Frankia alni ACN14a: one gene and its partner. The main gene of each other region encodes a partner of the protein of the gene in region 2 in a complex. Links are inferred from orthologs where the notes say so. Each region holds a gene or a part of one and is shown on either strand. Other genes may lie near its edges. The genes, in order: rpsG and tig.

What was found.
Region 1: the proteins of tig (region 2) and rpsG are in contact, whole or in part, in a crystal structure (PDB 3GTY), measured with the Thermotoga maritima proteins. The link is inferred for Frankia alni ACN14a from one-to-one orthologs. Residues at the interface, in WP_004081061.1 of Thermotoga maritima: Glu122, Val124, Val129, Leu130, Tyr133, Glu188, Gly259, Ile262, Tyr263, Glu266, Ser270, Glu273, Gln274, Glu277, Arg308, Gln311, Ile312, Ser315, Tyr316, Glu325, Arg329, Arg336, Leu363, Phe366, Trp367, Arg373, Leu377, Arg381, Leu384, Glu387; in WP_004081843.1 of Thermotoga maritima: Lys34, Lys52, Lys55, Glu59, Arg62, Gln63, Glu66, Asn67, Lys69, Val71, Arg95, Ala109, Lys110, Lys111, Gly112, Arg113, Pro114, Glu117, Glu121, Ile124, Ala125, Tyr127, Asn128, Asn129, Thr130, Gly131, Lys135, Asp139, Arg142, Met143.

Annotation. Positions count from the first base shown.
Region 1 is NC_008278.1:1,154,065-1,157,258, reverse strand. What follows is about bases 8-2,889. They hold rpsG (30S ribosomal protein S7), read right to left. Parts: upstream 1,743-2,889; coding sequence 1,272-1,742; downstream 8-1,271. Other genes in these bases: rpsL (30S ribosomal protein S12), read right to left, coding at 1,742-2,116; fusA (elongation factor G), read right to left, coding at 8-1,265. Outside these bases: more of fusA, read right to left, coding at 1-7; mug (G/U mismatch-specific DNA glycosylase), read left to right, coding at 2,905-3,194.
Region 2 is NC_008278.1:2,067,561-2,070,856, reverse strand. What follows is about bases 229-3,212. They hold tig (trigger factor), read right to left. Parts: upstream 2,470-3,212; coding sequence 988-2,469; downstream 229-987. Other genes in these bases: FRAAL_RS08245 (class I SAM-dependent methyltransferase), read left to right, coding at 3,121-3,212; FRAAL_RS08265 (ATP-dependent Clp protease proteolytic subunit), read right to left, coding at 229-714. Outside these bases: FRAAL_RS08270 (ATP-dependent Clp protease proteolytic subunit), read right to left, coding at 1-17; more of FRAAL_RS08265, read right to left, coding at 73-228; more of FRAAL_RS08245, read left to right, coding at 3,213-3,296. UniProt on the Bacillus subtilis protein: Involved in protein export. Acts as a chaperone by maintaining the newly synthesized protein in an open conformation. Functions as a peptidyl-prolyl cis-trans isomerase.

The DNA of each region.
Region 1 (3,194 bases), 910 kb from region 2 along the record:
TCGGCCTTCGTCTTCGGCTCGATCGCGACGTGGATGACCGGCGCCGGGAACGTCATCGACTCCAGGATCACCGGCGCGTTCGGGTCGCAGAGCGTGTCACCGGTGGTGGTGTTCTTCAGCCCCACCACGGCGACGATCTGCCCCGCACCGACGCCGTCCCGGTCCTCCCGGTGGTTGGCGTGCATCTGCAGGATGCGCCCGATGCGCTCCTTGCGGTCCTTCGTCGAGTTCAGCACTGGCGAGCCGCCGGTGAGCCTGCCCGAGTACACCCGGATGTAGGTCAGCTTGCCGACGTACGGGTCGCTCATAATCTTGAAGGCAAGCGCCGAGAACGGCTCGTCCTCGCTGGGCTCGCGGCGGACCTCGGCGTCCTCGTCGCTGACCGAGTGACCGATGGTGGCGCCGATGTCCAGCGGGTTCGGCAGGAAGTCGACGACCGCGTCGAGCATGGGCTGGACGCCCTTGTTCTTGAACGCGGAGCCACACAGCACCGGGTTGATCTTGCTGGCGAGGGTGCCGCGCCGCAGACCGGCCATGAGCTGCTCCTCGGAGGGCTCCTCACCCTCGAGGTAGAGCTCCATGAGCTCGTCGTCGTTCTCCGCGACCGTCTCCAGGAGCTTGTCGCGCCATTCCTGCGCGGCCTCCAGGTGGTCCCGAGGAATGTCGACGACCTCGTAGGAGGCGCCCTTGTCCTCGGACTTCCAGAGCAGGCCCTTCATCCGGATCAGGTCGATGACGCCGCGGAAGTCCGACTCCACGCCCCAGGGGAGCTGGATGACGGCGGGCGTCGCGTCGAGCCGCTCGACCATCATGTCCACGCAGCGGTGGAATTCCGCGCCGACCCGGTCCATCTTGTTGACGAAGGCGATCCGCGGCACGTTGTACCGGTCGGCCTGCTTCCAGACCGTCTCGCTCTGCGGCTCGACGCCGGCGACGGCGTCGAACACCGCCACGGCGCCGTCGAGGACGCGCAGCGACCGCTCGACCTCAACCGTGAAGTCGACGTGGCCGGGCGTGTCGATGATGTTGATGGTGTGGTCGCGCCAGATACAGGTGGTGGCCGCGGAGGTGATGGTGATCCCCCGCTCCTGCTCCTGCTCCATCCAGTCCATCGTCGCGCCGCCCTCGTGGACCTCACCGATCTTGTAGTTCACACCGGTGTAGAAGAGGATGCGCTCGGTCGTGGTGGTCTTGCCCGCGTCGATGTGGGCCATGATCCCGATGTTGCGGGTACTGGCCAGCGAGGAAGGTGCGTCAGATGGCATGTCGAGCTACCAGCGGTAGTGGGCGAAGGCCTTGTTGGACTCCGCCATCTTGTGGGTGTCCTCCCGGCGCTTCACGCTCGCGCCGAGGCCGTTACTCGCGTCGATGAGCTCGTTCATCAGCCGCTCGGTCATCGTCTTCTCACGACGAGCCCGGGAGTAGCCGACGATCCAGCGCAGAGCGAGGGTCGTGCTGCGGCCGGCGCGAACCTCGACCGGCACCTGGTAGGTGGCGCCACCGACCCGGCGGCTGCGCACCTCCAGCGTGGGCTTGACGTTGTCGAGCGCCCGCTTGAGCGTGACGACCGGGTCGTTGCCGGTCTTGTTCTTCGCGCCTTCCAGCGCGCCGTACACGATGCGCTCCGCGACCGACTTCTTGCCGCTCATCAGCACCTTGTTCACCAGCGCGGTCACCAGCGCCGACCCGTACACCGGGTCGACGACGACGGCGTGCTTGGGCGCGGGCCCCTTGCGCGGCATCAGCCCTTCTCCTTCTTCGCGCCGTAGCGGCTACGAGCCTGCTTGCGGTTACGGACGCCCTGCGTGTCGAGAGCGCCTCGGACGATCTTGTAGCGAACGCCCGGAAGGTCCTTCACTCGACCGCCGCGAACCAGGACGATCGAGTGCTCCTGCAGGTTGTGGCCGACGCCGGGAATGTAGGCGGTGACCTCGATCCCGCTGTTCAGCCGGACACGCGCGACCTTGCGCAGCGCCGAGTTCGGCTTCTTGGGGGTGGTCGTGTAGACGCGGGTGCACACACCACGACGCTGAGGGCTCCCCTTGAGTGCCGGGGTCTTGGTCTTCTCGACCTTGTCCTGCCGGCCCTTGCGGACCAGCTGCTGGATCGTGGGCAACGCCGCTCCCGTTCCTGTGACGCCTCGTCGTACTGCCTTGGGCAACCAGACCGGTACGCCGGCCTACCTGCTTTCCTTGCGAACCGCACCAGGGCCACCGCGGTGGCCTCGACCGGCTTCTCCGACCCACGCGGTCGGGCGTGTCGCGCCGTTTCGTCCGAAGAGGATCACACATTCGATTGATCCAACTGCGGTGGACAGCGCGCCAACCCGCCCGGCCGCTTCGCGGAACCGAGCCCGACAGTCGCCGACGGACACCCGGGCGGTGACTTTACGTCAGCCTGCCAGGCACCACGGCGCCACATCGAAGTGCAAGACGCACGCCGGAGTCACGTGGACTCCGGCCACAGGAATCAACAGTACTCCACGGCCGCGTCACGTGTCGAACGGGGTATCGGCCGACGTCCGACGCAGACACCGCAGCCCCACAAGCCCATGACCTCGGACGGCGGGCCCGGCCGTCGCACACGACAGCCGCACCGGCGGTCCCGAAACACGCAACTCGCCCAGAACCCGGCACAGCCCGGGATCACACCGGCCCGCGTCGATCGGGCCCACCGGAGCCGACAATCCACTACCCGCATGGCGGGGCGGCCGGACTCCGGCATCAGCACCGAAGGCAGCGAGCCGGAACCCGGGGACCTCGGCGGCATCCCACGGCCCTGGTACACCCACGGCCCTGGTACATCCGCAGCCCTCGTACGACCGCAGCCCTCGTACGACCGCGATCCTGGTCCTGGCACGCTGTACGAGACAGCACGATACCGGCACCGGAGGTCCACGAGGACATGTTTGACGCAGTTGGCTCGCAGCCGCCGGCCGCCCCACCCGCCCGGCCGACCCGGGCCGAGCTGCTCGCCGCCTACGACACCGAGGTTCCCGACCTCCTCGCCCCGCGGACCACCGTGCTGCTGTGCGGGATCAACCCGTCCCTGGAGTCCGGGGCGACCGGCTTCCACTTCGGCACGCCGAGCAACCGCCTGTGGCCCGTCCTGCACCTCGCCGGGTTCACCCCACGCCGGCTGCACCCCAGCGAGACCGCCGAGCTGACCAGCCGCGGCATCAGCATCACCAACCT
Region 2 (3,296 bases):
AGCGTCTCGTGGAACATGATGGCTGCCTCCGGGGACGGATGACGGGTTCGGTCCGGTGAGCGGGGTGCCCGCTCAGCTCACCGGCCCCTCGCTGGGAACCTGGCGGGCCTGCTGGACCACGTGGTCGACGAACCCGTAGTCCTTGGCCTCCTCGGCGGTGAACCACCGGTCCCGGTCGGAGTCGCGCTCGATCTGCTCGATCGGCTGCCCGGTGTGGAACGCGATGCGCTCCTGCATCATCCGCTTGGTGTAGAGCATCTGCTCCGCCTGGATGGCGATGTCGGAGGCGGTGCCCCCGATCCCTCCCGACGGCTGGTGCATCATGATCCGCGCGTGCGGCAACGAGTAGCGCTTGCCCGGCGCCCCGGCGCAGAGCAGGAACTGGCCCATCGACGCGGCGAGGCCGAGCGACACGGTCGCGACATCGTTCTCGACGAACTGCATGGTGTCGTAGATCGCCATGCCGGCGCTCACGGACCCACCCGGCGAGTTGATGTAGAGGAAGATGTCCCGGGTCGGATCCTCCGCGTTGAGCAGCAGGAGCTGCGCGCAGATCGCGTTGGCGATCGAGTCCTCGACCACCGATCCGAGGAAGACGATCCGGTTGGCCAGCAGGCGGTTGAACACCTGGTCGTCGAAGGCGGGTCCACCCTGGCCGGGCGAACGGAGCTCCGGACCCGGAACTGGTAGGCGCGGAACTGCGAGGTTACTCACGGTCAGCTCCTCGGCTTCCTCACATGGGGCGGCTGATTGACCGGCTCGACACTATCTGTGACACGCGCAAGTTCATGCCCTTCAGGCTCGATGTTCGCGCTGGGCGTGAGGACCGGCCAGTCCGGACGCCCGCGCGACCCCGCCCGCCGGGCACCGGCGAGGGTCCGCCGGGGGCCCGACGGCAACGCCAGACGGCCCCCGGACAGAGTCCGGAGGCCGCCTGAAGAGCCGAGATCGCCGCGGCGCGAGCCGCCCCGCGGCCTGCCACGAGGGTCAGATGTCGCGGTCTCCGCTGTCGACCGCCGCGGTCGCGGCCGGTGCCTCGGCCGGCTCCGCTGCCGCGTCGTCGCCAGCGTGGTCGTGACCGGCGTGGTCGGCGTGGTCGTGGCCCTCGTGATCGTGGCCGGCGTGGTCGTCGTCCTCGTCGGCGTCCGGCGCCGGGCGGGCCGGGAGCGCGAGCTCCACCGGGTTGCCCTCCCCGTCGACGACCTTGGCGTTCTCGAGCAACAGGAACAGCGCCTTGGTCCGCAGGACGTCGGCCATCAGCGCCTGCAGCCCCTCGCCCTGGGCGAGCTGCTGGGCGTAGACGTCGGGCTGCAGGCCGGAGCGCTGGGCGCGGTAGATCACCTGCTCCATGAGCTCGCCCTGGTCGATGCCGATCGACTCGGCGTCGATGACCGCGTCGAGGATGAACTGGGAGCGAATCGCCTTGCCCGCGGTCTCGCGGACCTCGGCGTCGAACTCCTCGGCGGTCTGGCCGAGCGTCTCCAGGTAGGTCGCGCGGTCGGTGCCGATGTTCTCCAGCTCGTGGGACAGCCGGTGCTCCCGGGCCTCGATCTCACCTGCGAGCAGGGAGTCCGGAACGGGCACATCCACCCGCTCCAGCAGGCTCTCCAGCAGCTTCTCCCGGGCCTGCCCGACCTGCTCGGTGCGCCGCGACTGCTCCAGCCGACTGCGTACGTCCCCGCGCAGGTCGTCGAGCGTGTCGAACTCGCTGGCGGTGGTGGCGAAGTCGTCGTCGAGGGCGGGAAGCTCCTTCTCCTTGACCCCGCGGACCGTCGCGGTCACCTCGGCCTGCTGGCCCGCCTGGTCGCCCGCCAGCAGCTCCGTGGTGAACGTGCGGGACTCGCCGTCGGCGGCACCGACGATCGCCTCGTCCAGACCCTCGATGAGGTTGCCGCTGCCGACCTCGTAGGACAGCCCCGTCGCCTCGGCGCCCTCGATCGGCTTGCCGTCGGCCTGCGCGGACAGGTCGAGCGAGACGAAGTCGCCCGTCTGCACCGCCCGCTCGACCGGCTGAAGCTGGGCGAACCGGTCGCGTAGCGCGCCGAGCTGCTCCTCGACCTGCTCGTCGGTGACCTCGACGGCGTCCACCGTGACCGACAGGTCGGCGAACTCCGGCAGCGCCACTTCGGGACGGACGTCCACCTCGGCGGTGAACACGAGCTGGCCGCCGTCGGCGAACTCGGTGATGTCCACCTCGGGCCGCGACAGCACGTCGACCTCCTCGGCCTGCACGGCCTCGGAGTAGAGCTGCGGCAGCGCCTCCTGGACGGCCTCGTCCAGGATCACGCCGCGACCGAGCCGCTGGTCGAGGATCCGCGGTGGAACCTTGCCCGGCCGGAAGCCGGAGACGCGGACCTGGCGGGCCAGCTTGCGGTAGGTGGCGTCGAGCGAGGGCTTGAGCTCGTCGAAGGGCACCTCGACGGTGAGCTTGACCCGGGTCGGGCTGAGGGTCTCCTTGGTGGCCTTCACGGCGCGGCGGTCTCCTGGTACGACGTTGGACGGGGTGACACGCCGAGGCTATCGGTCGGGGCGGGGAGACTCGAACTCCCGATCTCCTGCACCCAAAGCAGGCGCGCTAGCCACTACGCTACGCCCCGAGGCGTTGCACGCTTATCCTACGGGGTAAGCTCGCCTCGATCACCTCGCGGGTGTAGCTCAATGGCAGAGCCCCAGCCTTCCAAGCTGGCCATGCCGGTTCGATCCCGGTCACCCGCTCTTCAGCTCTCCCTGCCCCGGCGGGGTTCGGCACCGCGCCGGGCCGCTGTGCCGCGGCGAACGGCACAGGCCGAGATCCCCCTCAATCCACCCACACGCGGGTGTCCGAGGTCGGATCCCCACCCGTGAGTCCCCCGCGCCGGTTCGACGACGATCACCCCCGCGCACCCGGCCGGAGTCGGCGTCGAGGCCGGCTCGGCCCGCGCCCACCGACATGCCGGGCTGGCATGTCGGTTCGCTCGTCGCCGGCATGTCGCGTGGCCGGGGACGATGTCGGCGGTCATCGTCCGCCGACGGATCAACCCCGGGTCGCGCCGAGGTCCGCCGGATGGCCGGGCGTATTTTCGGGAGCTTCTCCCCCGACACCGGCCCGTGACCACCACCGGACCGCCAGAAGGAGTGCACATGGTGATGACGCGCCGCGGCTGGCTACCGGTGGTGGTCGGGATCGGGATCGGGCTGAACACCATCCGCCTGCACGCCCGCCTACACGCCCTCGAGGTGATCGAGACAGGCGAGACCGGAGCGGGCGAGACCGGAGCGGGCGAGCAGGCCGCGCCCCAGGCGCCCGGCACCGGGCG